3 regions of the Bacillus sp. NPDC094064 genome follow, and region 1 is predicted to be linked to each of the others. Evidence: predicted binding sites of a transcription regulator. Region 1 holds the regulator's gene; each other region holds the start of a gene.
What was found. The regulator NrdR, encoded in region 1, represses ribonucleotide reductase genes. The targets are predictions, from matches to a motif close to AACACNATATATNGTGTT.
Positions count from the first base shown of each region.

Region 2: nrdI (class Ib ribonucleoside-diphosphate reductase assembly flavoprotein NrdI) is a predicted target of NrdR. The motif match lies at 5,491-5,508, and genes of this name have one in related genera.
Region 3: ACQKNI_RS07895 (anaerobic ribonucleoside triphosphate reductase) is a predicted target of NrdR. The motif match lies at 2,549-2,566, and genes of this name have one in related genera.

Region 1 is NZ_JBNNUI010000004.1:108,425-119,237, reverse strand. Features, by position in the region: gene polA (DNA polymerase I) at 1-1,253, shown strand, start outside; gene mutM (DNA-formamidopyrimidine glycosylase) at 1,266-2,096, shown strand; gene ytaF (sporulation membrane protein YtaF) at 2,169-2,801, shown strand; gene coaE (dephospho-CoA kinase) at 2,855-3,457, shown strand; gene ACQKNI_RS11110 (glyceraldehyde-3-phosphate dehydrogenase) at 3,567-4,595, shown strand; gene speD (adenosylmethionine decarboxylase) at 4,981-5,364, shown strand; gene nrdR (transcriptional regulator NrdR) at 5,651-6,112, shown strand; gene ACQKNI_RS11095 (replication initiation and membrane attachment family protein) at 6,252-7,658, shown strand; gene dnaI (primosomal protein DnaI) at 7,692-8,630, shown strand; gene ytxC (putative sporulation protein YtxC) at 8,910-9,791, shown strand; T-box leader at 9,823-10,051, shown strand; gene thrS (threonine--tRNA ligase) at 10,100-10,813, shown strand, end outside.
Region 2 is NZ_JBNNUI010000002.1:180,535-191,347, reverse strand. Features, by position in the region: gene ACQKNI_RS05535 (CPBP family glutamic-type intramembrane protease) at 1-982, opposite strand, end outside; partial or broken gene ACQKNI_RS05530 (ATP-binding cassette domain-containing protein) at 1,439-1,603, opposite strand; partial or broken gene ACQKNI_RS05525 (GntR family transcriptional regulator) at 1,603-1,731, opposite strand; gene nrdF (class 1b ribonucleoside-diphosphate reductase subunit beta) at 1,949-2,917, opposite strand; gene nrdE (class 1b ribonucleoside-diphosphate reductase subunit alpha) at 3,011-5,095, opposite strand; gene nrdI (class Ib ribonucleoside-diphosphate reductase assembly flavoprotein NrdI) at 5,082-5,441, opposite strand; gene ACQKNI_RS05505 (hypothetical protein) at 5,918-6,235, opposite strand; gene ACQKNI_RS05500 (hypothetical protein) at 6,261-6,455, opposite strand; gene ACQKNI_RS05495 (GNAT family N-acetyltransferase) at 6,701-7,279, shown strand; gene ACQKNI_RS05490 (histidine phosphatase family protein) at 7,315-7,917, opposite strand; gene ACQKNI_RS05485 (hypothetical protein) at 8,009-8,164, opposite strand; gene ACQKNI_RS05480 (YkvS family protein) at 8,423-8,608, shown strand; gene queF (preQ(1) synthase) at 8,657-9,154, opposite strand; gene queE (7-carboxy-7-deazaguanine synthase QueE) at 9,173-9,889, opposite strand; gene queD (6-carboxytetrahydropterin synthase QueD) at 9,882-10,373, opposite strand; gene queC (7-cyano-7-deazaguanine synthase QueC) at 10,373-10,813, opposite strand, start outside.
Region 3 is NZ_JBNNUI010000003.1:20,512-31,324, forward strand. Features, by position in the region: gene ACQKNI_RS07885 (response regulator transcription factor) at 1-185, opposite strand, end outside; gene nrdG (anaerobic ribonucleoside-triphosphate reductase activating protein) at 201-653, opposite strand; gene ACQKNI_RS07895 (anaerobic ribonucleoside triphosphate reductase) at 650-2,506, opposite strand; gene plsY (glycerol-3-phosphate 1-O-acyltransferase PlsY) at 2,732-3,328, shown strand; gene ACQKNI_RS07905 (HesB/YadR/YfhF family protein) at 3,437-3,727, shown strand; gene ACQKNI_RS07910 (acyl-CoA thioesterase) at 3,754-4,173, opposite strand; gene ACQKNI_RS07915 (glycosyl hydrolase family 18 protein) at 4,283-5,575, shown strand; gene tlp (small acid-soluble spore protein Tlp) at 5,605-5,802, opposite strand; gene sspN (acid-soluble spore protein SspN) at 5,898-6,032, opposite strand; gene ACQKNI_RS07930 (FbpB family small basic protein) at 6,076-6,219, opposite strand; gene ACQKNI_RS07935 (DAPG hydrolase family protein) at 6,826-7,323, shown strand; gene ACQKNI_RS07940 (3'-5' exonuclease) at 7,486-8,433, opposite strand; gene ACQKNI_RS07945 (redoxin domain-containing protein) at 8,550-9,125, opposite strand; gene ACQKNI_RS07950 (RNA-guided endonuclease TnpB family protein) at 9,579-10,813, shown strand, end outside.

The DNA.
Region 1 (10,813 bases):
CATTCATTGAAGAGTTAGAAAAAAATGAGCAATATGAACTATTTACAGAGTTAGAATTGCCACTTGCACGTGTATTAGCTGATATGGAAGTAAAAGGTGTAAAAGTTGATACGGATCGTCTTCGTAATATGGGAGAAGAGCTTGCAGGTAGATTAAAGGAAATGGAACAGGAAATTTATAGGCTTGCGGGAACAGAATTTAATATTAATTCACCGAAGCAGCTTGGTGTTATTCTGTTTGAAAACTTAAACTTACCAGTTATTAAAAAGACGAAAACAGGCTATTCTACGTCAGCTGATGTACTAGACAAGCTTATGGATCACCATGAGATCATTCCAAATATTTTACATTATCGTCAATTAGGGAAACTAAATTCAACTTACATTGAAGGTTTATTGAAAGTTGTACATGAAGATTCATGTAAAATCCATACTCGTTTCAATCAAGTATTAACGCAAACAGGCCGATTAAGCTCAACTGATCCGAACTTGCAAAATATCCCGATTCGATTAGAAGAAGGAAGAAAGATTCGTCAGGCATTCGTTCCATCAGAAGAAGGATGGATTATGTACGCAGCAGATTATTCGCAAATTGAACTTCGTGTATTAGCTCATATTGCAAATGATAAAGGGTTAGTTGAAGCGTTCCAACATGACATGGATATTCATACGAAAACAGCTATGGATGTATTTGGCGTTGAAAAAGATGAAGTAACTTCAAATATGAGACGACAAGCGAAAGCTGTTAACTTCGGAATTGTATATGGTATTAGTGATTATGGTCTTTCGCAAAACTTAGGAATTACAAGAAAAGCAGCAGCAGAATTTATTGAAAAGTATTTAGAAAGTTTCCCTGGTGTACAAGAATACATGGAGGACATCGTAAAAGATGCGAAACAAAAAGGATATGTGGCTACATTATTAAATCGTCGCCGTTATATTCCAGAAATTACGAGTCGTAATTTCAATTTACGTAGCTTTGCTGAACGTACAGCTATGAATACACCAATTCAAGGTACTGCAGCTGATATTATTAAAAAAGCGATGATTATTATGGCGGATCGTCTAGAAGAAGAAGGATTACAAGCGCGCCTTCTTCTGCAAGTGCACGATGAATTAATCTTTGAAGCACCAAAAGAAGAAATTGAAAAATTAGAGAAGCTTGTACCAGAAGTAATGGAACATGCAATTGAACTTGCAGTGCCGCTGAAAGTTGATTATTCTTACGGTCCAACTTGGTACGACGCAAAATAAGGACGTGATGAAATGCCTGAATTACCAGAGGTTGAAAATGTTAGACGGACGCTTGAAAATCTTGTGACAGGAAAAACGATTGAAGATGTCATCGTTACTTATCCAAAAATAGTAAAGCGCCCAGATGATGTGGAAATTTTTAAAGAAATGCTAAGAGGCGAGACGATTGAAAATATAAAGCGAAGAGGAAAGTTTTTGCTTTTATATGTAACGAATTATGTCATTGTTTCCCATTTGCGTATGGAAGGTAAGTTTTTACTACATCAAGAGGGTGAGCCGATTGATAAACATACGCATGTCCGTTTCTTATTTACAGATGGAACGGAATTGCATTATAAAGATGTGAGAAAGTTTGGTACGATGCATCTCTTTAAAAAAGGTGAAGAATTAAATCAAATGCCTCTTGCTGATTTAGGACCGGAGCCATTTGATGCTGAATTGACACCGAAGTATTTACAAGAGAGATTGCAAAAGACAAATCGCAAAATAAAAGTCGTATTATTAGACCAGCGTCTTTTAGTAGGGCTTGGAAATATATATGTAGATGAAGTTTTATTCCGTTCTCACATCCATCCGGAACGGGAAGCGTCGTCTTTAACAGAAGAAGAAATCGAGAGAGTATACGAAGCGATTGTTACAACGCTAGGCGAAGCAGTGAAGCGAGGCGGAAGTACAATTAGAACGTATATCAATTCGCAAGGGCAAATTGGTTCATTCCAAGAACTTCTAAATGTATATGGAAAAAAGGGAGAACCATGTGTGACTTGCGGTACGATTTTAGAAAAAACAGTTGTTGGTGGAAGAGGAACACATTACTGCCCAATTTGTCAGCCTAGAATATAGAAAAGAGATAACATCGGATAGGCATTTGTCATATACATACAGCAGAGCTATGTATAAGGGAGGAGCTTACCGATGTACCTTTATTTATCTCTTATTTTATTAGCTTTTACATTAAGCTTAGATAGCTGTAGTGTAGGGCTAACATATGGTTTAAGAAGTGTAAGGATTCCACTAAGATCAATTATAATTATCGGAATCTGTTCAGCGGCTGTTATGCTTGTTTCAATGGGAATTGGACATATGATCGCGAAAATTTTTTCACCTGTTATCGCAACGCGTATCGGTGGGCTTGTTCTTATTGGAATCGGGATTTGGGTATTATACCAATTTTTTCGGAGTGATAAAAAAGAAGAACCGAAGCAAGAAGAGAAGGTTTGGAAATTAGAGATCGCTTCACTAGGACTAGTGATTCAAATTTTACGGAAACCGACAGTTGCAGATTTTGATAAATCGGGAACTATTTCTGCAGGAGAAGCATTACTTCTCGGTATAGCTCTTTCTGTAGATTCGTTTGGTGCTGGAATTGGTGCATCTTTATTAGGATATGCACCTGCGATGATGGCGGTATTAGTTGCAGTGATGAGTTCTTTGTTTTTATTTATTGGAATGAAACTGGGAACGGTTTTATCAAATATGAAATGGTTACAAAAATTTACATTCCTGCCTGGAGTATTACTCATTATTATTGGAATTTGGAAAATGTAAGTACGGGCGTGGAACATTAGTTTCGCGCCTTTTATATTGTGAGGGGGATTATTATGACAGTAGTAATTGGATTAACGGGAGGCATTGCAAGTGGAAAAAGTACAGTGTCTCAAATGTTTCGTGAGCTAAGTATACCAGTTATTGATGCAGATATTATCGCAAGAGAAGTTGTAGAACGAGGAAAACCAGCATATAACAAAATTGTAGAGGTATTTGGAACGGAAGTGTTACAAAAAGGTGGAGAATTGGATCGCCCGAAATTAGGAAGTGTCGTTTTCCATAATGAAGAAAAACGATTGCAGTTAAATAAAATTGTTCATCCTGCAGTGCGTGAGGAAATGAATACGCAAAAGGAAATGTACATAAAAGAAGGGGTGCAAGCGGTTGTGTTAGATATCCCTCTTTTGTTTGAAAGTAAATTAACAAGTCTCGTGGATCGTGTTTTAGTTGTAGCAGTTACACCGAATATACAATTAGAACGTTTAATGAAACGAAATAACTTTTCAGAAGAAGAAGCAACAGCTCGTATTCAATCTCAGATGACATTGGAAGAAAAAGTAAAATACGCAGATGAAGTGATAAATAATGATGGCACAATTATGGAAACGAAAACACAATTACAGGTTATTTTAAAGAAGTGGAACATTATTACTTAAAAAATTGTGAAATTAATGAAAATGCTTAGTGACATATCTTCTTTTTGTGCTATACTATTATTGGGATTAGAGATAAATAGTATAACGCATTCAAGGGGGATAACATATTATGACTCGTGTGGCAATTAATGGATTTGGACGTATTGGGAGAATGGTATTTCGTCAGGCAATAAAAGAAAGCGCATTCGAAATTGTAGCAATCAATGCAAGCTATCCATCTGAAACGTTAGCACATTTAATTAAATATGATACAGTTCACGGCAAGTTTGACGGAACAGTAGAAGCATTTGAAGATCACTTATTAGTTGATGGGAAAATGATTCGCCTTTTAAACAACCGCGATCCAAAGGAATTGCCTTGGGCAGATCTAGGTGTTGAAGTTGTAATTGAAGCAACTGGTAAATTTAATTCAAAAGAAAAAGCAATTCTTCATGTTGAAGCTGGAGCGAAAAAAGTTATTTTAACAGCGCCTGGTAAAAATGAAGATGTAACAATTGTAGTTGGTGTGAACGAAGACCAACTAGATATTACAAAACATACTGTTATTTCAAACGCATCTTGTACAACAAACTGTTTAGCGCCTGTTGTGAAGGTGTTAGATGAGCAGTTCGGAATTGAAAACGGTTTAATGACGACTGTTCACGCTTATACAAATGACCAAAAAAATATTGATAACCCACATAAAGATTTAAGAAGAGCACGTGCTTGCGGACAGTCAATTATTCCGACAACGACAGGTGCTGCGAAAGCGCTAGCAAAAGTTCTTCCGCACTTAAATGGAAAACTTCATGGTATGGCACTTCGTGTACCAACACCAAACGTGTCTCTTGTTGACTTAGTAGTAGATGTAAAACGTGATGTGACAGTTGAAGCTATTAATGATGCATTCAAAACTGTTGCGAATGGTGCATTAAAAGGCATTGTAGAATTTAGCGAAGAGCCTTTAGTATCTATTGACTTTAATACAAATACACACTCAGCTATTATTGATGGTTTATCTACAATGGTAATGGGTGATCGTAAAGTGAAAGTACTTGCTTGGTATGATAACGAGTGGGGCTACTCTCGTCGTGTTGTAGATCTTGTAACGTTAGTTGTTGATGAATTAGCGAAACAAAAAAATGTGCAACATATTTAAGTGAATGAGGGAGAGGGCAAATAAATATTTGCCCTCTTTTTTTATTTTTTTCTGAAAAGGAAAAAATATATGAGTATATTTTAAAAAGTGGACATACCACGAACCGTTGTTATTACTGTATTTGTGAATCATTTATTTTTTTTAGGGAAAAGTAAAGAGGAAATTATGACAGAAAATCGAAAAAACTGTTGTTGCAAAATGAAAATAAACAAAGTATACTAACACTCGTAAACTTAAGAGCTGAGGTACGTAGTCACTACTTAAAGGGTTAGGACCTCTCTGGACTAACTTTCCCCCGTGGTAGTGGAGCAAGCCAAATTGCAAATTAGTTTTCAATTCGAACAGTTAGAATAAATTTACAAGGGGGAACTGTAGAATGGATACTATGGATACGATGGGTCGTCACGTAATCGCTGAACTTTGGGATTGCGATTTCGACAAGCTTAATGACATGCCATATATTGAACAATTATTTGTGGATGCAGCACTAAAAGCTGGTGCTGAAGTACGTGAGGTTGCTTTTCATAAATTTGCACCACAAGGTGTAAGTGGAGTAGTAATTATCTCGGAATCACATTTAACAATTCATAGCTTTCCGGAGCATGGTTACGCAAGTATTGATGTTTATACTTGTGGGGATCGTATTGATCCAAATGTTGCTGCAGAATATATTGCAGAAGGTTTAAACGCGAAAACGCGTGAGAGCATCGAGCTTCCTCGAGGCACTGGTAGCTTCGAAATTAAGCAGAGAGAAACAAAAGCTCTTTAAAAAAGAACATAATTGATTTAAAATGTAAAGAGGTGTATAATGCACCTCTTTTTTAGTTTATAAAAAGGGAAAAACGTAACGTACTCGTTAGTTGAATAAATTGAACTTTTACAAATAAGTTAGCGCTTCATCTACCATCTTATTTTTTGAAAACGGGATGATAACATAATGCGTGTAAACTTAAAGTGGTAAGAGCGTTAGAATGAGTTATATAATATTGTATATATATTTTCAGGCGAAGTGAGTAGAGAAAAAATAAAGGGTATAGTGTAAAGGAGTGAATATATTGCGTTGTCCGTCCTGTTCTCATAATGGCACAAGAGTGTTAGATTCGCGTCCGGTAGACGAGGGACGCTCTATTCGAAGAAGGAGAGAGTGTGAAAGCTGTTTAAGTCGCTTTACGACATTTGAAAGAGTAGAAGAATCACCTCTTATCGTTGTTAAAAAAGAAGGTACACGAGAAGAGTTTAATAAAGAAAAGATTTTACGCGGTTTAATTAAAGCGTGTGAAAAAAGACCAGTATCTTTAAGACAATTAGAGGAAGTAACACAAAGTGTGGAACGTGAGCTTCGTAATTTAGGTATTTCAGAAGTGAAAAGTGATATGATTGGTGAAATAGTTATGGAAGAGCTTCGTGATATCGATGATGTTGCTTACGTACGTTTTGCTTCTGTATATCGTCAATTTAAAGATTTAAATGTATTTATTGAAGAATTGAAAGATATACTGCAAAAAGAAAGAGAATAGAAGCCTATTCAATTCTCTTTACATACTGTAAGTAATGAGATAAGAGAGCTAGGAGCGTAAGCTAATAGCTCTTTTTCGCTAATAAAGTGAAGCTTTGATCAGTAGAGGATAGATTGGATGAGAGAAAGGAAAAGCAAGAATGGAAAAACAGTCATGGATGGAGCTATTGCCGATTGATCGTTATAAAGTAAGTGCGAAAGGGCTACTACATAATTACGACCGAAAAGTGTTAACAATGTTGTATCAACCGTTAATAGGTAGTAGAGCTTTTAGCTTATACATGACGCTATGGGGAGAGTTAGAACAAGATCGTGTATTTGGAAAAGAGAATACACACCATTCCCTTATGGTGACCATGCAAATGCAACTTCCTGAAATATATGAGGAACGAGTGAAGTTAGAGGCAATTGGGCTTTTAAAGGTATATATTAAGAAAGAAAAAGATATTCGAATGTTTATATACGAGTTGCAACCGCCTTTATCTCCAAAGCAGTTTTTTGATGATATTGTTTTAAGTATCTTTTTATACAATCGATTGAGTCGGACAAAATATAATCAAGTAAAGCAATATTTCTTAGAGGAAGAGTTTGATTTTGCCTCTTATGAAAATGTTACGCGTTCGTTCAATGATGTGTTTGGTTCGTTTAATCCAGGACAGCTTGAGCATGCGCAAGAAGACCTTCGTATTCCAAAAACGACAACTATGCCAAGTAACGAGAAGGGAGACGCTCCGAAAGTTTGGAATGATTTCTTTGATTTCTCCTTATTTGTAGACGGATTGTCCGCTCTTGTTCCTAAAAAGGCGATTACAGATCCAGTTCGAGAGTGTGTGATTACGCTTTCTTACGTATATGGTGTAGATGTGTTATCGATGCAAAATATCGTTCTTGGTGCGGTGACAGAGATGCAAACAATTGATATCGAAAGGCTTAGAAAAGGAGCGCGCGATTGGTATCAATTTGAAAACGGGCAAGCATTACCTGTATTAAGCGAAAGAGTGCAGCCTCATAGTGCGCGTATGATGAAAGAGAAAGAGCCTTCAACGCAGGAAGAGATGCTAATAAAGCAGTTAGAAGAAATCTCGCCAAAACAACTATTGAAAGAGATATCTGGTGGTGCAGAGGCGACGAAAGCGGACTTGCAAATCGTTGAAGATGTAATGATCAATCAAAAACTAACGCCAGGCGTTGTAAATGTACTTATTTATTACGTTATGCTACGCTCAGATATGAAGCTCGCGAAAACGTATGTGGAGAAGATTGCTGGTCATTGGGCGCGTAAAAAGGTCGGTACAGTAGCTGAAGCGATGGCATTGGCGAAAGAAGAAAACCGTCAATATCAAGAGTGGGCTGAAACGAAGAAAAAAGGCCGTACGTCGAAGAAAACAGTACGAAAAGAAATGGTACCAGATTGGCTGAAAGAAGAGCCGAAGGAACAAGCGAAAGAAATTGCGAAGAAAGATGTAAGTTCGGAAAAAGGTGCAAGTACGTTAGAAGATGAAAGAAAACGACTAGAAGAAGTGTTGAAAAAATATAAGCGTGATTAATAGAAGAGAATGAACGCTCTTTGAGGTGAGAAAATGGAGCATATTCAAAATTCATTTGCAAAATTAATGGAGAATAAAAATTTTAAAAATAGATATGAAGTATTAAAGGCAGAAGTGATGGCACACCCGCGTGTGAAAGAATTTATAGACGAACATAAAGGTGAAGTAACAACTTCGATGATTGAGCGCAGTCTTGTGAAGTTATATGAATATATTGGACAAAGTGTAGGTTGTGCGGATTGTCCGGATTTAGGATCATGTAAAAACATGCTGCAAGGATATGAGCCAAAGCTTGTTATCCAAGGTAAGATGATTGATATTCAATATGATCGCTGCATTAGAAAAGTAGCGTATGACGAGAGAAAGAAATATGAAAAACTCGTTCAAAGTGTATATATGCCAACTGATATTTTACAGGCAACGATGGAGAATTTAGATCCTTCCGATTTAGATGCACGTATCGATGCAATTGGAGCGGCGAATGAATTTTTAAGTACATATGAACCAGGTAAAAAAGTACAAGGTTTATATTTGTACGGTAAATTTGGTGTAGGGAAAACGTATTTGTTAGGAGCAATCGCGAATGAACTTGCTCGAAAGAAAATAAGTTCGATGCTCGTATACTTCCCGGAATTTTTACGTGAAATTAAAAGTTCGATTCAAGATAATTCAATCGGGGAAAAGATTGATGCGGTGAAACGTGTACAAGTGTTAATGTTAGATGATATTGGAGCCGAAGCGATGTCAAGCTTTGTACGTGACGATGTGCTTGGCGCAATCTTACAATTCCGTATGCTTGAAAACTTGCCGACGTTCTTTACGTCTAACTTTGATTTCAAGGAGCTGGAACATCATTTAACGTATACACAGCGCGGTGAAGCGGAAGAAATGAAAGCAGCTCGTATTATGGAACGAATTAAGTATTTAGCGAAACCAATTCCAATTGGCGGGAAAAACCGTCGTCATAAGTAAAAGAGTAAGCTGAGAAGCTTGCTCTTTTTTTCGTTTGGAATGCTTTTCATAGTAGTCGAATTGTAAAATGAAAAGTTCTTATAGAAAATTCATTGTGGCTTGTATCATTTTTTTCTTTCTCCCTTAATATATATAAAATTAGCAAGCCATATCGAGTGGGTTTTCTAACGATAGGAAATGAAATTCTACTAAGAGTGAACTTCCAAGGGCCAAAACTCTTATAGGATTTGTAACGTATAGATACAATCCTTTAGAGCGGGGATAAAAGGGGGGACAAAAGTGATTGAAATTTGCTTCGAAGAAAAAAATGATGCTATGCACGTATATAAACAACTACTGAAAAGAGCGGAAATGTTATATAAGGAAACGAGTGTGTACTTACAGGAACAGAAAGTTGTGATTCACATACCAGTGCGTGAATCGAATTATATTGAAAAGATTTTATTGCCAGTAATGGTGTATTTCATTGTGAATGTGAAACAAAATGAGTGGATATATACAATTTTAAAAGAAAAGTTTTTTTATGAAGAACAAGAAGAGTGTCATCAAATATTGCATATGGCACAGGAGATTTTAAAGGGAAGAAGAAAAGGTGTAGCTCAGGATTTAACACGCAATACATTTGAATCATACATTAAGTCTTCTTTAAATAACTGGATTTGTGATCCGCTCTCATTCTCGTTTTCATCGTATGTTCGTTTTCGTCTTCGTACATATAGGGAAATGGTAGCTAAGCTTGCGGAAGTAGCGATTGATGAGTATAAGATGGAACAAGAATATCAAATGTTCATTGAGACGCTCCGGCAACAAGTGAGTAGCCGGAAATCGCGTTTGTCCTGTATGCACCTTATTTTTGATGAAAGCTTTATTTTTTATGATGATAAAGGTAGACGTTTAAAACAGGAGAAATTGGTCCAATATATAGATGAAGAATTATTAAAGCAAAAGGATGTATATATTGATACGAAAGTAATTGCACCACTTCTTTCTATTTCGCCGAAAAAAATTTATTTATATACGAAAGAACAAGACCATAATATGATTATTACGTTGCGAAACGTATTTCAAGAACGATTACAATTACATGGATTACATGAGTTTGAACGCAATGTGAAAAAATTAAAAAATAAAGGTAACGCCCTTGATTTTCTAAGTTTTTGAGCATATAATTACCTACATAAATGAAATATATTGAAATGTCATGATGAGGACATGAGTAGTTTTCTACGATTTTCAGAGAGGGAAGCCTTAGGGTGTGAGCTTCCTAGTACGGGATTATTACTTACCACCTCTAAACTTTAGCAGTGAACGATTTTTTTAGTAATTGCTAACGGACAACACCGTTATGTTGAACTTGAGCAATTAACAATTATGTTAATTGGAACAAGGGTGGAACCACGAATTCAACACTCGTCCCTTTTTACGGGATGAGTGTTTTTTATTTTGAAAAAAAAGAGGAGTGACCAGTGATGGCAGATGTAGTTAAAATTACTTTCCCTGATGGAGCTGTGAAGGAGTTTCCAAAAGGCGTAACAACTGAAGAAATCGCAGCTTCTATTAGCCCAGGCTTAAAGAAAAAGGCTGTGGCTGGAAAATTAAATGATGAGATGATCGATCTTGTTACACCAATCGAAGAAGATGGTGCAGTTTCTATTATTACATTAGATTCTGAAGATGGCTTATACATTTTACGCCATTCAACAGCCCACCTTTTAGCACAAGCGTTAAAACGTTTATATAAAGATGTTAAGCTTGAGCTTGGTATTGGTCCAGTAATTGAAAATGGCTTCTACTACGATATTGATATGGAAGAAGCAATTACAGTTGAAGACTTCAAGAAAATCGAAAAAGAAATGCAAAAAATCGTGAATGAGAACTTAGAAATCGTTCGTCATGAAGTACCACGTGCAGAAGCACTTCGTCGCTTTGAAGAAATTGACGATGAGTTAAAATTAGATTTAATTAACGATCTTCCAGAAGATGCGGTTATTTCAATCTATGAGCAAGGCGAATTCTTCGACCTTTGTCGTGGTGTTCACCTTCCATCTACAGGAAAAATTAAAGTGTTTAAATTATTAAGCGTTGCGGGTGCTTACTGGCGCGGCGATAGCAATAATAAAATGTTACAACGTATTTACGGTACTGCATTCGTTAAGAAAGCAGAATTAGATGAGCACTTACGT
Region 2 (10,813 bases), on a different contig from region 1:
TATCTTCTTCTACGAATACTTTTACATAATCATTTTCTTCTAATCGAAGCTTATTTACAGCTTCATCTGGTAGTTCTACAGCCATCAATCTATCTGTTACAATGACTTGACTATACACTTCATTTTCTTGTGATACATTCACTACTTTTTCTTCATTTATAAAGCGGATCGGTGGCACACCAACTTCTTTTACTATACGCCATTGTTTCCATATGTAAGGAATTAACCAAAGTAATCCAACAACCGCAAGACCAATGCCAATCCATAAATTACTTTGCGCTTGTAATTCAGGAATTGAGATTGCCCCACTCTCTTCTCCACCTACAAATTGCATACTTGTTGCAATCAAATTATTTAAAGCATGCACCGCAATATTCGTCCATATATTTTTCGTCTTTATGTATAAAAAGCACATAATGACACCAAACATGAAAGCACCGATCACGTCAAAATGTCCGAAACCAAAAATAAGTGAAGATATAATTACAGCTCGTTTAATCCCCCATTTATAAGCCATTCGCTGTAAAAAGAAACCCCTAAAAATAACTTCTTCCATAATAGGCGCTAATACACATGCTGAAATGAAAGTAAATATTGTCATATATATGTTACTCGTATTAATTACATTTCCGTCTTCTAACATACTCACTAAAAAATTAGGTAACGTGTGTGCCAATATGTAAAATTGAATATGAGATATACCGACTGAAAAAATCATTCCCATTATCGTCGCTAATAAAATTAATCCCCACGGTAAACGACTTGGCTTATCAAAAAAACTTTGAAACACAACATTGTTTTTATTTGTTTTTACGTATAACCAAAATAACGGAAATACAAAAAATATAGTTATTTGTGAAATAACCTCTAACGTGTTATCTGAAACATTTGATAAACCTAATGGGATCATCGTAAGGAACAACCCTATAATCATCCATCCGAAAAAACTACGTAGCCTTATACGTGAAAATGCATATTGCATATCAATCACCTCCAAAGATAGTAAAAAGTAAAGCATTAATCAATGTTTTATGGGCAATCCATCTCCTACAAATGGTGGAATAACTAAATTATAATATGAATATAGTTGAAAATCTTCCTATTTCTCTCATATACTTTCAAACAGCATATCTCTTAACATATATAGTAATCATTTTATTTAATATACCGTATCACCGTTTTTCAAGTTAAAAGACAGAAGAAAGTTATGTAATAAAAATCCCCGTTTTTACAAGCTGGGATTTCTTTTATCCCGCTTTAATGGGCAGTAAGACCCCCACCTCAAAATTCAGCGAAAGCAAAGAATTCAGGTGGGGGTCGGGCTGCCCATTAAAGTCCGATTGGTGAGGGCTGATAATCAGTGGGGGATGAAGAAAACCCCCACTGATTAAAGTTTCACTTTATTATAATACGTCACGTTTTTGGAATAATGCACTTGATGCTGCAAGCCTGCAATCATTTTTAATAACGTCGTTTTCTCGCTCCCGTTATCTCCAACAAGCCCAACAAATTTCCCTTCTGTAATCTCTATGTTTAATTCACGGATTACTGCTTTTAACCCATATCTCTTCCATAAATTTTCTATTTTCAATAGCTCTGTCATTCTCTCGCTAATTCACGGACAGAGGGAATTTTATCGCCAGGTAATAAATGACCCGTTACGATTTCTTTTTTTATGTATTCCATTACCTGAATGTAAATTGGTGTATTTGGAGAAAAATATATTTTCATTTCTTCCCTCCTTTTGTATCGGTGTACTATTTAACTAGTACACCGATACAAAAGGATTGTAAATACCTATTTAATTACAAAAAAAATTCTATCCATTAATGAGATAGAACTCTTTAAACAGCAATCACTATATAAAAATAATAGTGTTATGTAAACAAAATCATAAAGAAAAGCTGTCTTATTCATTGATAAGACAGCTTTTCTTTATGATCGTATATTAAAAATTAAACACGAAGTCATCGTCAGATAACTTTTCAACGTTCGTTGCTTTTACGTAACCATTTCCTTTTACAGAGAAGAAATCATGGTTTTTCGTATCTGTACGTAAACCATTTAAAACGATTGGGTTAATTTCTTCTTCTTCAAACTTCGGCTCAAGTCCTAAGTTCATAAGTCCTTTATTCGCATTGTAACGAACGAAACGATTTACATCTTCTACAAGACCGATAGAAGTGTAAATTTCTTCTGTATATGCCATTTCAATTTCATATAGTTTCATTAATAACTCTTGCGTTTCTTTTTGCACTTCTTGTTGATCTTCTGCAGAAAGTTCCGCGAAGATTTGTTGTGCTAAAATACCGACGAATACGCCGTGAATTGACTCATCACGAATTATCAAGTTAATAATCTCACCACTTGCCGTCAGTTTACCTTGACCAGCTAAGTAAAGTGGGTAGAAGAATCCACTATAGAATAAGTAACTTTCTAAGAACACACTTGCGACCATTGCCATGTATAACTCTTTTTTCGTTACTTCAGGCTTTAATAAACGACGATAATAACTAGTAACAATACCAGCCTTTTTCTCAAGTAATGGATGGTTGTCTACCCATTCAAAAATATCATCAATTTCTTCTTCTGTAGCTAATGTTGTGAAGATATGACTGTAACTCTTCGCATGTACTTCTTCCATAGCTCCCATGAAAGCTAATACACTTTTCGCTTGTAAATTTTCAAGATGAACAAGTACAAGTGGCATCCCTTCGCCGCCTTGTTTCGTATCTAAAAGTGTTAAACCACCTAATACGCGCTTATAAGCAACCTGCTCTTCTTTTGATAATTGTGCCCAAGTATTTTTGTCAGACGAAACCGCAATTTCTTCTTCTGTCCAAAACTGAGCGATGTTTTGCTTCCAAAACATTAAACTAAAATCATCTTCTTTTTTGTTCCAGTTTACCGCACGCATTCAATCGCCCCTTCTCTAAATAAACATGAAAAATTGATAACTAAGCATGAGCAGGGTTCAGAAAACCCTGCTCATCATGTCTCAATTTTTATATTAAACGGTACAAGCCACGCACTCTTCCACGCTTAATTTACGTGTTCTCGTATAATACAGACTCTTTAAGCCTTTTTTATGTGCATAGATGTAGTAACGTGCTAATTCACGTGTTGAAATATCACTATTAACGTAAAGAATTGTACTAATTCCTTGGTCAATATGTTCTTGAATTTCTGCGATTAAATCAATTAGTTTAAACTGATTCATATCGTAAGAAGATTTATAGTACCAGAACGTATCTTTTGATAAATACGGCATTGGATAATATGTTGTCGCATTCGCATACGTTCTTGATTCGATTTGACTTACGATCGGCATTACGCTTGAAGTTGCATTTTGAACGTAGCTGATTGATTGTGTAGGAGCGATTGCAAGACGATATGAGTTGTATAAACCATTCTTCTGCACTTGCTCTTTTAAACTTGTCCAATCTTCTTTTGTTGGAATATGAATTCCTTCAAATAGTTGTTGAACTTTTTCAGTTACTGGGCTGTAATCTGTCGTTTCATACTTTTCAAAGTATGTGCCGTTCGCATAATCAGATTTATCGAAGTCTTTAAATGTCTCGCCTTTTTCTTTAGCAATTTCCATACTTTTCTCAATAGAGTAGTAATTTAACATCATAAAGAATGTACGCGCGAACTCTTTCGCTTCTGCACTTTCATAAGCGATTTTATTTTTTGCTAAATATCCGTGTAAGTTCATTGCGCCAAGTCCAACTGAATGAAGCTCATCATTTGCTTTTTTCACAGTTGGTGCATTCGGAATGATTGTCATATCAGAAACAGCTGTTAAAGCTTCCATTCCTGCATGAACTGCTTCACGAATCTCTTTATTTTCCATTACGTTTACGATATTTAACGATCCTAAGTTACAGTTAATATCACGACGGATAATGTCATCTGTACCGTAATCATTTATTTCAGAAGTTTCTTGAAGCTGGAAGATTTCTGTACACAAGTTCGACATCTTCACAGTTCCAATACCCTTCAGTGGATGTTGGTTATTTGCATTTGATTTAAACATTAAGTATGGGTAACCAGATTCAAGCTGAATCATAGCAATTTTAATAAGCATATCACGTGCACTAATATCTAGCGGCTTCTTCTTCACTTTCGGATTGCTCATTAATTCATCGTACATTTCATCGATATCAATATCATCTAAATGCTTTCCATATTCTTTATACACCGTATAAGGCGCGAAAACATGGAAAGGTTCGTTTTTCTCAGCAAGCTCAAAGAACTTACTTGGAACGATAATTCCGATTGATAGAGACTGAATACGGCTCTTCTCATCGGCATTTATTTTTTTTGTATCAAGGAATTCAATAATATCCCAATGGAAAATGTTTAAGTATACTGCGCCGGCACCTTTTCGTTGGCCAAGTTGATTCGCATATGAAAACGAATCTTCAAGCAATTTCATAACAGGTACTACACCACTTGCAGCGTTTTCGATACCTTTAATTTGCTCGCCACGTGCGCGTAGCTTAGATAAGTTTAAAGCTACTCCCCCGCCGATTTTCGATAATTGCATTGCAGTATTAATGTTAAAACCGATTGAATTTAAGCTGTCGTCCATCTCTAACAAGAAACAAGACACCATTTCTCCTCTTCTGCTTCTTCCCGCATTTAAAAAGGTTGGTGTCGCTGGTTGATAGTTTTGTTTGACGATCATGCTTGCGAATTGTTTTGCTTTCGCAACATCACCGCGTCCTAAGTATAATGAAACAATTGCTACACGATCTTCATAGCTTTCTAAGTATTGTTTTTGATCATTTGTTTTTAACGCATAATCTTTGTAGAACTTAGATGCTGCCATATAAGATTGGAACTCGAAGTTTTCACCATAAGCGATGTTATATACCTCTTCTACTTCCTCCAAGCTATACTCGTCCAGAACGTTGTAATAGTAATCATGTTCTTTCATATACTCCATTCGCTCTGCCACGCTATTAAAAGGAACGGTATTTTCTCTAGCTTCTTCCATAAAGACTTCTAATGCCTCTTTATCTTTATGAAGCTGATAAAAACCGTCCTGCATTTGCGTGATTTCGTTATTCAGTTCAATGTGTCGCAATCTCCCGCACCCTTTCCTTAAAATATTCTACATCGTTATTTGTTCCTGATAACTCAAATTTTGATACAATAGGCACTTCATATTTGGCAGAAATTTTGTCAGCACTTGCACCGAACATGTCTCCCCAGTTACGATTGCCGCTTGCAGATACGCCTTTTAATTTGTCATTATTGCGCTCTAAAAATTCTAAAACACGTTCTGGTACATTGCCAAAACCTGTTGTATACGTAATTAAAATAAAGTCTTCATCTATTACTAGATCTTCACCAATTTGAACGGCCGGCATATTTAATTTGTGAATGAAACGCTTCACGTTTCCTGTCATAGAATCATATGCAACTAACATTTCCGACCCTCCCTCTCCAATCTATACTCTCTGTATGTTGTTTCTTGATTTCTCTATATATTGTATTACGTTTCAAAATAAGACACAAGATATATGTATAAATTCTTTCTTTTTTTAACTTTTACTTTTCGACATGACAGTCGTTTTTTTTCAATACAATGACTATGAAACAACATTCTAAAACTCATGTCAATAAAGTGCTTTTCAAAAAAGTTGTCAACGAATTTAACCTTATTTTTAAAAAAGTTACCAATATATTTTGTCATAAAACGGCAAATGCTGGAGGAATATATTTCTCCAGCATCACGCAAAAAAGAACAGACATTAAACGATAATCTGCTCTAAAAAACGATTACATTTATCAATTTTACTTTATTAAATATTATACATATACTTTCAGTTCTCGTTACATACTAAAAGATAACTATTATAGAAAAAGATTATTATTATGGAATTTCAATTTATTTATGAAAAGATTATTCAGAGTGCTCAATACGCAAAATATCTTTTACAAAAATGTGATGTGGATTCTCATCTTTATCAATCATTGTACATACAGGAGCTTCTTCATCAAAGTATACAATCATTCCTTCTACGTACTGATATGTATGTTGAACTTGTACGGTTACCTTAATTTCTATCGCTTCTTCATATGCTCTTTTTATTTTCTGCAGCATTTTCGCTGAACATTTTCGTCTCTCTGGATACATAACCATTCCCATAAACCTATTTCCAGATCGATCTTTCCACATATAATCCCAATGCGGTAATATCCCTTGTTTAAAATCGCCCATAAGTCTCCTCCCCTATATCTTCTAGTTACGAACGTGGCGTTTCTGAATATGTATAAATGACCTGTCCGCCGCGCTGTGCATTCCCAATAATATGTTTAAAATCTTCCCGACTTACTACAACTTTCCTGAACGTATAAAATACATCTTTCGTTGCAACATACTCCTTTATCTCACCATTTTTCAGCTGATCCAAAATTGCATTTGCTAATTGTTCATCCATGTATTTCACCTCTATGCAATATTTTATTCTATCGTATATTCTATAGGTCAACAACTGTAAATTTATCCCGTTGCTATGTCGGCATTTTACTTTCATTATTTTTCAAAAGAGATCTCTTTATTGTATGTCCACTAAATATCATATACTAACATAGCCACTTCTCTATATCAAACATTTTGACATTCAATTATGCAAAGTTCCATACCATTATGCTACAATATATAAATAGAACTAGGAGGGATACTATGATTCGGAAAGCAAAAAAGACAGATGCAAAGGCTATAGCTCCTTTATTGTATAACGCTCTGCACGAAATTGCTGAAAAAATCACAGGTAGCACAGTTGAAACAGAAGTATTACTAGGACTAGAAACATGGTTCTCAAAAGAGAAAAATCGACTGAGCTATGAAAATTGTCTTGTATATGAACAAGACGGGACTGCAGTCGGAATTATCGTCGCTTATCACGGTAGTGAAGCAACAATAATTGACGCACCAATTGTACGTCAATTAAGAGAATTACATAAAGATAACTCTATTACGTTAGAAAAAGAAGCTGAGCTTGATGAGTATTACATTGATACGTTATCAGTTTCAAGTGCATACGGCGGAAAAGGCATAGGTTCTCAATTAATTAAAGCTGCTGAAATCCATGCAACTGAACAAGCGCATGAAAAAATCGCCTTACTTGTTAATTTAGAAAACACACGTGCTTTTTCATTATATGAAAAGCTAGGTTACAAAAAAGATCAAATCGTTATGCTTGTGGGTGAACCTTACGCCCATTTAGTAAAACCATTAAATACAAAGGTTTCTGTATCTTAAAAGGAAAGCACACGATTTATATAAATCGTGTGCTTTTATGTTAAATTCGTATTTAATACATTTCCATCCATCGCCTCGTGGAATGTATATGTTGTACATCCCCATGGCTTCCTATGAAAAATAGGCGAACCAGACCACCCCATTGCCCTCAGTTCAGTCCCAATCATCGTATTAAAATAACTATGACCTACAAGAGCAACACTTCCATGAACGAGAGCATAACGGTGCAATAGATGAGCCGCTTGCCTTGCTCTCTCTCTTACTTCCTTATAAGACTCTACATCTTTATGGTAGCCAAGTATCCATAATGTTCGGCCGATAACCATCCATACCTTAGGTTTGCATTTCAACCATTTTGGAAAAAAAAAGCTTGAAGAAACCTCAGCCTCTCTAAAAAGAGAGTTTTGTATAAAAGATAAAGAATCCGTTAATTCAGCTGCTGACTGTACAGCACGCCTTTGATCACTCGTTACGACCAATTTTGCTGCTTCCATCACTTCAATTGTTTCCATTGGTATAGGAGCTTTTGTTGTTATAGTATGTAAGTCATATCGTTTCATCCACTCATGAAATGAAGTAACTGTCATTGGTTCCATAGTACGATTTAAGCGACCATGACGAATAAAAGAAATCCTCATTCTTTTCACTCCCCATTCATCACTTACGAACTCTATTATGCACTATTTCTTATTGCCATCATACCATGCGTAAAAAGAAAGTTATACATTATTACATATCCCCGCCACTATCATGTGTTATCGATGCATGCATACCATCCAATCCGTCAAAATATGCAGTTGTTTCATGGTGCCGAATTTTCTTTAGCTGTATATAAGAAAATAAAAATAATAAAATCGCTATAAAGCTCCCCACAATTTCAAACATCATTTTACCGCCCCTAGTTTCCCCCACTTTAGTAGGTCATTGTACCTTTTCATTATACTCTCATATAAAAATATTCGCATTTCTCTCATTTATCTCCTAACAACATGTTTTTTCATATATTTTCTTACAAAAAGTGAATATTTTTCGAATTTTTACTTTGAAAACATTTACAAAACAGGTAACATAGTTCAAAATAAAGGAAAATAAAAAATCCCAAATTATTCTTTTTTGGAAAAACTGTAACAAGGAGAGTTGCTTATGCAGATCGCAGAAACTGGAGATATCATCGAATTTAAAGGTGGCATGCAAGGCCGTGTTCAAAAAGTAAATCAAAACTCTGTTATTGTTGATATAACAATTATGGAGAATTTTAGAGAACTAGATATGGAACCTCTTACAGTTGTAAGTCATAAAAACTATACTGTCATTAACCAAAATGCATAATATAATAGAAAGAAAGGGCCTGTATAGTATACAGGCCCTTTCTTTCTATTAACGATTATCAATTGTTTCTGGATATAGATCGTGGTTCATCATGCGGTAGTCTGCCATTTGTTCATACTTCGTTCCTGGGCGACCATAGTTGCAGTACGGATCAATTGAAATGCCACCACGTGGTGTAAATTTCCCCCATACTTCAATGTAACGTGGATCCATTAATTTAATTAAATCATTCATAATTACGTTCATGCAATCTTCGTGGAAATCACCATGATTACGGAAACTAAATAAATATAACTTTAAAGATTTACTCTCTACCATTCTTTGCTCTGGAATGTAGCTAATATAAATTGTTGCAAAGTCTGGTTGTCCTGTTTTCGGACATAAGCTTGTAAATTCAGGACAGTTGAATTTTACAAAATAATCACGATTTGGATGATTATTATCAAATACCTCTAAAATTTCTGGGCTATATTCAAATAAATATTTTGTATTTTGATTTCCTAGTAATGTTACATCTTTTAAATCTTCATCTAATCTTCCTGCCATGTTAAACATCCCTTCTCGTTATACGCCGCGTTTATTTCCCCATACTAACGCATGAAGCTGCGGCAATACTTTTGCATCATTCATTGCTTTACAATTTACAGCTTTCTCAATCAACCACTCATACTTATCTAATAATTTTTTAATAAGCATTGCATCATCCACTGTTTTCGTATCATCGTTCCCTACTTGCAAGAAGAATGGTACGTCTGGATAACGTTCGTGCATCTTAACTGCATACTCAAAGTCATAATCATCAAATACGACTACTTTTAAGCTAATATCTTTTCCTGCCAGTTTCTGAATAACAGCATCTAACTTCTGAAAATCTGTTTGCATCGTCGAACTTGGTGGTTTGGGAGAAATCGTTACCTCATCAATTTGAAGTAACCAGTCTTGCCATTTACTCCCTTGCGTTTCGATTGCCGTTCGCATTCCATTCTCTTTTAGTATAGAAAGAAGAAACTTAATATTTTTCAGCAATACCGGATTTCCGCCTGAAATCGTAACATGAGAAAAATTTTCTCCTCCAATTGCAATAAGCTCATTCCAAATATCTTCCGCTGTCATCTGTTTAATTTGATCTTTAGCAGATCCATCCCACGTAAAAGCAGAATCACACCAAGCGCAGCTATAATCACAGCCAGCTGTACGGATAAACATTGTCTTTTGTCCTACAACCATTCCTTCACCTTGAATAGTTGGACCAAATATTTCTAAGACAGGGATTTTACTCATCGAGCATCCACTCCCGTCTTACTTCCGCATAACTAGTCGGCGTCTCAAATAGACGAACAAATTCAACACGAGCTCCTTTATATTCGTTCGCACGATTATCTTTTGTTAATGCTTCTGCCATCTTTTCATAAATCCAAACGACCATATTTTCAGCAGTCGTATTCATTGCAGGTAACGTTTCGTTTAAATAACGATGATCTAAATAAATTTCTATTTCATTTTTCCAAATCTCTTTTATATCTCCAAAGTCAATCGCAAGGCCTATTTCATTTACATATCCACTAATCCCAAATACAACTTTATATGTGTGACCATGTAAGTTTTTACATTTTCCTTCATAACAGTGTAAATGGTGTGCTGCATCAAATGTAAATTCCTTGCTGACCATTACTCTTTTATTATGATATTTAAGTTGTTTACGCTGAATATCCTTGTCCATTTTTTGCAAATTTTCTACGATGCGAAATCCAAAGAAATTATCCATTAATTGCTCGCTCCTTCGCGTTCTTGTAAGTACGTATCTAATCCTGCTTTACGAAGTTGACATGCTGGACATTCACCGCAACCATCACCAATGATTCCGTTATAACATGTTAATGTTTTTTCTCTAACAAACTCAAATGCACCAAGTTCATCAGATAATTTCCATGTCTCCGCTTTATCAATCCACATAAGTGGTGTATGAATGACAAACGGATAATCCATAGATAAATTTAATGTAACGTTTAATGATTTCACAAATACGTCACGACAATCTGGATACCCACTAAAATCAGTTTCACATACGCCTGTTACAATATGACGCGCTCCAACTTGTTTCGCTAATACAGCAGCGAATGATAAGAATAGTAAATTTCGTCCATCCACAAATGTTGATGGTAATTCACCTTCTTCATGTGTAATCTCCATATCCGTTCTCGTTAA
Region 3 (10,813 bases), on a different contig from region 1:
CATCCATCTATTTCTGGTAACATAATATCTAACATAATTAAATCAATTTCATGCTCTGCAAATAATTCTAACGCTTTTTTCCCGTCTTCTGCTTCGATTACTTCAAAACCTTCATTACGAAAATAATCACTAACAATTTCACGTAATCTTCTTTCATCTTCAACTAGCAATACTGTTTTATTCATATAAATCCCGCCTTTTTACTCTTTCAATCGAATAATACGTTGATTGGAGCTTCCGCGAAATGGAAGTGCTAAATCTCTTTTCTCGATTTCAAATCTTCCATCGACCAAAACATCCCCATAATGTAACAACTCTATCATATCATTATTTTGAGAACTCTGTATCTCTTCTAACGTATAACCTGTATACATCCATAAATTTTTCTTCAAATTTTTCACGGCTTGTGCTACTTTTTTCACTTCAGCAGCTTGAAAAAATGGATCTCCACCTGAAAATGTTACATCAGTTAATGGATTACTTTCAATCTCTTTCACAATTTCTTCTACTGTCATTTCAGTTCCATTACAAATATTCCACGATTTCGGATTATGGCATCCGAAACAACGATGCGGACAGCCCGCAAAAAACACGACTGTCCGCAACCCTTCTCCATCTACTACACTATCATGAATAATGTTCATAACTTTCATTTATGCTTCACCCGATCCATCTCTTCACTACGTTTCGCACTATTCCACTTCGACATATCTCCTACAAGATAGCCAGTTATTCGGCGAATTCTTTCTATATTGGCCTCATCTTCATTTCCGCAGCTTGGACATTCATTTCCAATGACTCCGTGATACTTGCAGCACTTACAACGATCAACTGGATGATTAATTGAGCCGTATCCGACGCCATTCTCGGCCATTGCTTGCACAATTTGCTTTAACGCCTTTTTGTTATGCATAGCTGCCCCGTCTAGTTCAATATACGTAATATGTCCTCCATTGCATAGAGCATGGAAAGGTCCTTCTAAACGAATTTTATTTATCGCTTGAATGTTATAATATACTGGAATATGGAATGAATTCGTATAATAATTATGATTTGTTATACCGCCAATTACCCCAAATTCTTCTCTATCCTTTTTCACAAACTTACCTGATAACCCTTCAGCAGGAGTTGCAATTACTGAGAAATTCAGCTCGTGTTCTTCTGTCGCCTTATCCATTCTCTCCCTCATAAAGGAAATGATTTCATACCCAAGTTTCCATGACTCTTCATCTTCTCCATGATGCTTTCCTGTTAAAGCTACTAAACATTCTGCAAGACCAATAAAACCAATACTTAACGTCCCTTGCTTCAAAATCGGTGCTACCGAATCTTCGGGCTGTAACGTTTCTCCACCACGCCATACGCCTTGTGAATATAAAAATCGAAAATCTCTCGCTCGCTTCGTACATTGATACGCGAATCTCTCTAATAGTTGCTTAATTCCTAAATCTAAGTAATAATTTAACGCTTCAAAAAACGCTTCTTTTGAACCACTAATTAACGCTAATTTCACTAAATTAATAGACGTAAATGATAAATTCCCTCTTCCAATCGCTGTTTCTTCTCCATGTATGTTAGACATAACACGGGTACGACATCCCATGTAACATACTTCACTTTCAGGTCGCCCGTCATAATGCACTGCATTAAACGGAGCATCTAAAAATGAAAAGTTAGGGAATAACCGCTCTGCAGTTGTCTCTAATGCTAATTCAAACAAATCATAGTTTGGATCACACTCTTCAAAATTCACACCTTTTTTCATCTTAAAAATTTGAATTGGAAAAATCGGTGTTTCTCCTTTACCGAGGCCAGCTTGTGTTGCTTTTAAAAGTTGCTTAATTAAAAGTCGTCCCTCTTTCGATGTGTCTGTTCCGTAATTAATAGAAATAAACGGTACTTGCCCCCCGCCCCTACTATGCATACTATTTGAATTATGAACAAAAGCCTCACACGCCTGATACGTATCATTCTCTGTTTCTTTCCATGCAAATTCCTCTATTTGTTCTTTCGTAAGCGGATATGACTGTAATCGATTTTTATGTCTCTCTACTGTTTTTCTTACATACGGAGCTAAATCAATATCAAAGAGTGCAAACGATTGACCACCGTGTTGCATATTTTGATTCGCTTGAAAAATAATAGAAGAAAGAGCCAATGCACTTTTAATGTCTTGCGGTTGTCTCATATGTCCATGTCCAGTATGAAAGCCGTTAGCAAGCATATGCGCTAGCGGAATTTGCGAACAAGTCGTCGTTCCTGTCGCATAGAAATCTAAATCATGTGGATATAATATATTTTGATTTATCGCTTTTTTTACTTGATCTGACAATAAATTTTTAACTGCATAATATTTTGCACTCTCAGATGCGAACGTTCCCATTACTCCCATTGGAGAGCGGCCATCTACATTTGCATTTTCTTGCATTAAGTCTTGCTCATTACCGTGGACAATCGTCTCAAATACTTTCATTAATTCTTCTCCACGTACATTTTGTTGTAACATTTATAACCCTCCACCAATATGTTGTTGTCTTTTGATTAAAATGTTACTACATATAGTCTTACTGTTTCTGTGAGAAATGTAACATTCCTGTGAAATTTTTTTCACGAATTAATGAATTTTTCATTTATAAAAAAGAAATGTGCTCTTTACAAATGTATGGTACAATATACGGGAAAAACTCTTTTTACCCTTTATCAACACATTTGAATAAAGGAGACTGAACTTATGATTACTACATATCTTTTATTTATCGTTGCCTACTTACTTGGATCGATTCCATTTGCACTAGTCGTTGGAAAAATTGGCTATGGAATCGACATTCGTGAGCACGGAAGCGGTAATTTGGGCGGAACAAATACATTCCGCACATTAGGGAAAAAAGCAGGTTTTACCGTTACAATTGCTGACATTTTAAAAGGTACATTAGCAACAGCCCTACCGATGATTTTCGGATTAGATATTCACCCACTATGGTTCGGATTAGCAGCTGTTCTTGGACATGTATATCCGATTTTCGCGAAATTCCGCGGTGGTAAAGCAGTTGCAACTTCTGCTGGGGTGCTATTATGCTACTCACCAGTTGTTTTCGCAATATTAGCTGTTGTATTTTTCACCCTTTTATTTACAACGAGATACGTATCACTTTCTTCTATGGTAACAGCTGTCGTTGCTGTTATCGCATCCATTGTTAGCGGGGATAAAATCTTCATTATTGCGATGTGTTTATTAGCAGGTATGGTTATTTATAAACACCGTGCAAATATCGGACGAATTATAAATAAAACTGAACCAAAAGCAAACTTTTCAAAAAAGCAAAAATAAGATCGTAACCCACATAACGCAAAAAGAAAACGTGAAGCATATTAATAGCGTCTTTTTGCGTTATTTTTTATACTAAAGAAAAAGCAACATAATTTGGAGGAACTACACATGAATCTTTCCGTAACAAAAGAAGCAGCACAATGGTATAAAAACGAATTAAACTTACAATCAGGTGAAACACTACGCTTTTTCGTACAATACGGTGGTTGCAGTACTGTGCAAAAAGGACTTTCTTTAGGTATTCGTAAAGATGATCCTGCTCACCCTGCTGTTCAAATTCAAGAAGAAGATATTAACTTCTTTATTGAAGGTGATGATGAGTGGTTCTTCGATGGACATAATTTATCTGTTACACTTAACGACGGCGATGATTTCCCGCAATTTAATTATGAAAAATAAAAAAACGTGGCTGCTGCCACGCTTTTTTATTTTTTCTTAATTTCCTCATATTTCGCATACCACTCAGGATATAACTTTTTAAACGATACAGGACGGAAGCCTTCTTTTTTCGCACAAATATTCGTTGTACTTGCAGTAATACAAAGTTCACCATCACCGTTATAAATTTCATATCCGTATACAACGCGGAGCGGGCTCACGCTATCGACCCACGTTTTTACGATTGCTTTTTCTCCATAACGCATCGCTTTACGGTATGAAATTTGCAAATCTAACACAGGAGAAATAATTCCCCCTTTCTCCATTTCAACATATGAAAATCCTAAGTCTTGTATAAGTTTCGTGCGACCTAGTTCTAGCCACACCAAATAATTTGAATGGTAAACAACACCCATTTGATCTGTTTCCGCATAACGGATTTCCACTTCATGTTCTGCTACAAACATATGTATTCGCCTTCTTTCACTTCTGCTACTTTGCATACATTTAATCATAATACAGTGACATCAAAAATAAAATAGAAACAGTGAATCTTTTCCTGAAAGGAGCAAGCATATGATTCAAATTGTAACTGTCCGTAGTGGTGATAGTGTATATAGCTTGGCATCAAAATATGGCTCAACACCTGACGAAATAGTAAAAGACAATGGACTAAATCCAGCTGAAACACTTGTTGTTGGTCAGGCACTTATCGTGAATACGAAAGGGAATAATTATTATGTACAGCCTGGCGATAGCCTATATCGAATTTCTCAAACATATAATGTTCCCCTCGCTAGTTTAGCTAAAGTTAATAATCTATCTTTAAAATCCATTCTCCATGTCGGACAACAATTATATGTGCCAAAAGGAACAAAACGAGCAGTAGAATCCATTGCTTATTTACAACCTTCAACTATACCCATAAAAGAAAGTTTAGTTAATTCTACACGTGCCATTAATCCATTTTTAACATACTTAGCCTACTTCAGTTTTGAGGCAAAGAGAGATGGTACATTAAAAGAACCAACTGAAACAGCTAAAATCGCCAATATTGCAACGCAAGGCAATACCATCCCTATGCTTGTAATTACAAATATTGAAAATGGAAATTTCAGTACCGATCTAACATCGGTTCTTTTACGCGACGCAACGATTCAAAATAAATTTATCACTAACATTTTGCAAACAGCTGAAAAGTACGGGATGCGCGACATTCATTTCGATTTCGAAAATGTGGCACCTGAAGACCGCGAGGCGTATAATCGCTTTTTACGAAATGTGAAAACACGTTTACCTAACGGATACACACTCAGTACAACACTTGTACCAAAAACGAGTTCCAATCAAAAAGGAAAATTCTTTGAAGCTCATGACTATAAAGCCCAAGGTCAAATTGTTGATTTCGTTGTCATTATGACATATGACTGGGGTTGGCAAGGCGGACCACCGATGGCTATTTCTCCTATAGGCCCAGTGAAAGAAGTACTTCAATATGCAAAATCTCAAATGCCACCACAAAAAATTATGATGGGGCAAAATTTATATGGGTTCGATTGGAAACTTCCATTTAAACAAGGTAATCCGCCAGCAAAAGCTGTTAGTTCTGTCGCAGCCGTCGCATTAGCACGTAAGTACAATGTTCCTATCCGTTATGATTTTACAGCTCAAGCTCCTCATTTTAATTACTTTGACGAAAACGGCGTACAACACGAAGTTTGGTTTGAAGATTCACGGTCCGTGCAAAGTAAATTTAATTTAATGAAAGAACAAGGTATAGGCGGCATTAGCTACTGGAAGATTGGTCTACCATTCCCACAAAATTGGCGCTTACTCGTCGAAAACTTTACGATTACAAAAAAGGGCTGACTTTTGTCAGCCCTTTTTTGTACATTCTATTAAGATTCATCTTTTATTTCACTTTTTAATGAATCAATACTTTCTAAACGTCTTTGATTTTTCGCTTCAATGGCAGCACGATCTTTTTCATTAGAAAGTTCCGCTGTTTCTTTTGCTTCATTAAAATTATCAATCGTATTTTGTACCATTTCTTGTAATTTTTCAGCGTTGTCATTTCGATTATCTGGATTCGGCATGTACTTCCCTCCTAATTCTTTATACATACCATCTTAAATTGCCTATGTTCCTTCAAATTTATACAAAAAAGGAGAATGCAACATTCTCCTTTTCTTTAACCGTTATCTACAATCGGTTGTTTGCCAGTTTGGTCTTGCATTTGCTTCCCTTTATTGCCGCCAGCTTTTTTCGATTGTGTTCCAATTTGATTTGGTGCAAAGTCTTTTGAATTCTTTTTCGGATTACCCATTACTATCGCCTCCTTAACACTAGTATCGTACCAGTGTTAAGAATTATTCAGCTTGCTTAAAAAGTTTCATTTCATAACGTTTTTCAATACGTTCTTCAATGCGATCGATTGCATCGCGATCGCTTAATAATTGTTGTTTATTTTCATTTACAAGTTCTTCAAACGATTTACGGCGACTTCTTCTCATGCTGCTCACCCTCTCTCCTTCGCTTTCTTATTACATAGTATGAGCAAAGGAAAAACTCTTTAATCAGATTTGCAAGAAAATTTTATGTTTTAATACTCCTAAAAAAACTCCATGTACAATAAATTGCAACACTCACAAAATCTGGACACATACCAAAACACCTAAACCATCCGCTGCAATTCACTTAGTACTTTTGACATATTTTCAAAGTATATTTTTCATATACATTGTTAAAAAGATAAATTTAATCGATCCGTTACCATTTCGTCCATATCTTAATTCGAAAAATATTTTGACTTCCGAGCAAATGTCCCTCGATTACTATTGGCTCTAATTGTAATATCCTTTACCGTATGCAATCCATTCCTTTTTCATATATTAAGTTAGTTCGTGCATTACGTATTGCTTCGTTAATACGAGCTATACGTAAATTAGTGTATTCTTTTCCTAATTTTTACCTCATAAATTTTTTAGACATATTTTTATAAAGTGTTCAAAATACAACAGATCGGCTATTTCTGTTTATTGAACACATGAAATATACAAACTATAATAACAAATATAAATAACCAACACTATGTTGATTAAAAAATAGGAGGCACTAAAATGAAAAACCAAGTATCAATAGTAGTTGAACATGAATTGAATAACGTAACACCAGAAATGATTGACTGGTGGTGGGATAATATTGATAACTCTGAACGATATAAACTATGGCACCCAGAAGAACATGTTGATTTTAAATGGTTAGTTGATCCTAAAGTACATGGGCATGTGGGAGCCATATCAGCTTCAATTGAATCTGCTGGGGATGGACTAGAATTTCCGCTAAGAATTAGATGGGAAGATCCTAAAGATTGTCCTATAAATACACATTACAGCCACGTTTTAATGGGTTCATGTTTAGATGATAATGACAATGTAATTTCACAAGTAATACACCAATATGAAAAATCCGATAACGGTACAGTAATGACTTCTACATTCATTTTCCCGAAAGGATTACCACCATTTATTAATCTAAGTGGTTTATATAAACACAACGTAGAAGAAATGAGTGAGTTCAGTAATTTTTTACCAGAACTTTTCAAAGAAAATTTGTAAGATAAATAAACAAATTTTCTTTTAATAAGTGACTAACTAGAAAACAAATTAGCCCCCATCATTTTAGATATGACTAAAACGATGGGGGCTTTCAATATCAAACCAATCACAATACTTCTTCTCAGTAATGTACTCTGCTCTTCAAAATAGCACACTGAGTTTTTATACCATAACGTTTAAATACTCTTTTAATTTCTCTTCTGCATTCACTTCACTTTCTTTATAATCACGCAGCGATTGCAGTACGAAATCATACTGTTCTAAAATATAACTTTCTAATTTCAGGACATCCTCTAAGCTATTAAGCATAATTCTCGTATTACCAACTTCACTTTTTAACGCCGGTTCACATGCTAAACTCGCACATATTTCTTTCACATCATCTTCTAATATCTCTGTTAATATGTATTTCTTTCGCCCTTTTACTTTTACTCTCATAACTGGATAAAAAGCTTTTATATCTAAATAACTTCCTACATTCATGCAACGAACCCATTCGATATCACGTTTATTTCGTACAAGCATCTTTTTTACTGCTTCATATACTGCTGTTTCATCAAGTACTTCCGTATCCGATTTCCTGTTTGTTTCTTCTTCAATAGATGCACATTTTTGATAAACAGCTGCACACGTAATACAGTCATCAAATGCATTATGAGAACTTAGACGAATTCCAAGCATTCGTTTTAACGTTTCAAGTTTATGATTAGGCGCATGCTTCATATATTTCTTCGCTAAGAATACCGTATCAATCACTTTATTTTCAGGCTCAGGTAATCCAAGCATATTTACATTACTTTTCAAAAAGCGCATATCAAAAGAAGCGTTATGGGCCACAATAACATCTGTATGTAAAAATGCTAAAAATAAAGGTAACACTTCTTCAATCGTCGGTGCATCTGAAACACGATAATTTGTAATACCTGTTAAACTCGTTATTCGGTCCGGAATTGGACGCTCTGGATTCACATAAGAAACAAATTGATCTACTAATTCATGATTACGATATTTCACTGCTGCTACTTGAATAATTTTATCATTATAAGGGTTAAATCCTGTTGTTTCAAAGTCAATTACAACATAATCTAACGGTAAGGATACATTCCCCACTCCATACCACTCCTTTATCTATTAACGGATATATTTCTTACATCATATCATGAAGTTATCACCACTTAAAAAAGAAAAGGCAGAAATGGCTACTTTCCACTTCTACCTTTTCACCGTTACTTTAATCTCGCAATTCGTTTTTCCATCTCTTTTTGCGTCATCGGTCCAATGAACTTATCTTGAATGACACCTTTCGTATCTATAAAATACGAAGTTGGAATCGTAATTACTTTATACGCTGTTGTCACATCAATGTTCTTGTCCAATAAAATAGGAAAAGTAATTCCTTTTTCCTTCGCAAAATTGCTTACCTTTTCTTCGCCCCCACCTTTTTCTGAAGGCGTATAGTTTATTGCTAGAATTTCTACGTTTTCTTTATGTTCTTTATAGAAAGCCTCCATATCAGGCATTTCTTGCTGACAAGGCCCACACCACGTTGCCCAAAAGTTTAAAATCACTTTCTTTCCTTTTAAATCTGATAACTTTACATTCGTTCCATCTAACTTAGTCAATTCAAAATCTGGTGCAACCTTCCCTATTTCAATACCGTTCCTTGCAATCATCTCTTTCATAACAGCTTCACTTTTTTCTTGCTTTTCTTGTACCGCCTGCTCTTTTTTTCCAAACTGTTCATAAGCTGCATATCCAGCTAAACAAAGTAATACGACAATAATCGTAAGCTTCCGCCACATTTTATATCACCCTAACGTATTTATCTTCTTTTAACATATTCATGAAAATACTATATACCTTATTTTAGCTTATACGGACGAGCTTGGAAATATTCACAGTCTAAAAAATCGGAATATTCTTATTTGAAGTGCAATTCCTTCCTTTTTATCCTTTTCGGCAAGAAGACTCCATCTGATTTGTGTTACGGGTGAAGCCCAACAATTCAGGTGGAGATGAATCGCCGTCAGCAGGTAGACGAAAAAATTTTGTTTCTTTTGTCTTACGATATAATCTGCCCTATATAAGGAGGGAATGGATTGTAAGACAACGAAATTGAATAATGATCATCATTCGGCTACTTGAGCCAAAAGAATTACGATGAAGAACATGTTCGCATTTTGTTCCATTTCGTTCCCAATATTGATTTGTCAAAAATAATTTTAATGAATGCTCTAAGAAAGGTGGTGAAAACAATGGCTAGAAAGAAAGCGGTAAAAGTATTACGTAAACAAAAGAAAAGAGAAACCATACAACAATTCACGCAGAAACAGAATATCGGACGAGCTTGCCTCACAGCTAAAGAATTTCGTTTACTTAAGTGCATGTCACATAGTTCAAAAGCATTGCGAAATGTTGGATTGTACACCATTAAACAAAGTTATTTGAACGATAATAAAATGGCTACTGTAAAGGAAGTAGATACTGCCATGCAAGCCGATATGAACTACTGGGGTATTCAATCAAACTCTGTTCAAGCGATTCGTAGAGCCCTATTTACAGAAGTGAAGAGCTTTTTTAAAGCGTTGGATCAGTGGAAGAAAAAACCTGAAACCTTCACAGGACGTCCTAAGTTTCCAAATTACTCTCGTTCCACTGACAAACGAATTATTGAAATCTATCAAGTTCCAAAAGTGGATGAGAACGGGTATTGGATCATTCCGATGAATGTGGCATTCAGAAAAAAATTTGGTTCTATTAGAATACGTATGCCTAAAAACTTAAGAAATAAAAAAATCTCCTACATTGAGATTGTACCGAAGCAAAAAGGTCGGTTCTTTGAAGTGCATTACACATATGAAATGCACGTTTCTCAAATGAAGAAACAACCCACGACTACGAGTAACGCTTTAGGTTGCGATTTAGGTGTAGATAGATTAGTAAGTTGCGTGACCAATACAGGTGATGCCTTCTTAATCGATGGAAAAAAATCGAAATCCATAAATCGATACTTTAACAAAATGATATGTAACCTCCAGCAGAAAAATGTGGGAAATGGACTTTCAAAACGAATTGTAACGAACAAAATCGCTGCACTTTGGCATAAACGAGAACGACAAATAAACGGTTACATTGCACAAACGGTAGGCCTATTGTTCAAAAAAGTAAAAGAATTCGATATAGGTACGATTGTTGTAGGGTATAACGCTGGTTGGAAACAAAAATCTCATATGGGGAAAAAGAATAATCAAACATTTGTGCAAATCCCGTTCCATAAACTGATAGCAGCAATTGAGAATAAATGTGTAAAAGAAGGCATCCGATTTTTGAAACAAGAAGAAAGTTATACTTCAAAAGCTAGTTTTCTTGATAAAGATCCGGTTCCAGTTTGGTCTAAGGGTGATAGGACTCAGTATCGCTTTAGTGGCAAACGAATCACGCGTGGACTGTACCAAAGTAAATCAGGGAAATGTATTCACGCTGATATTAA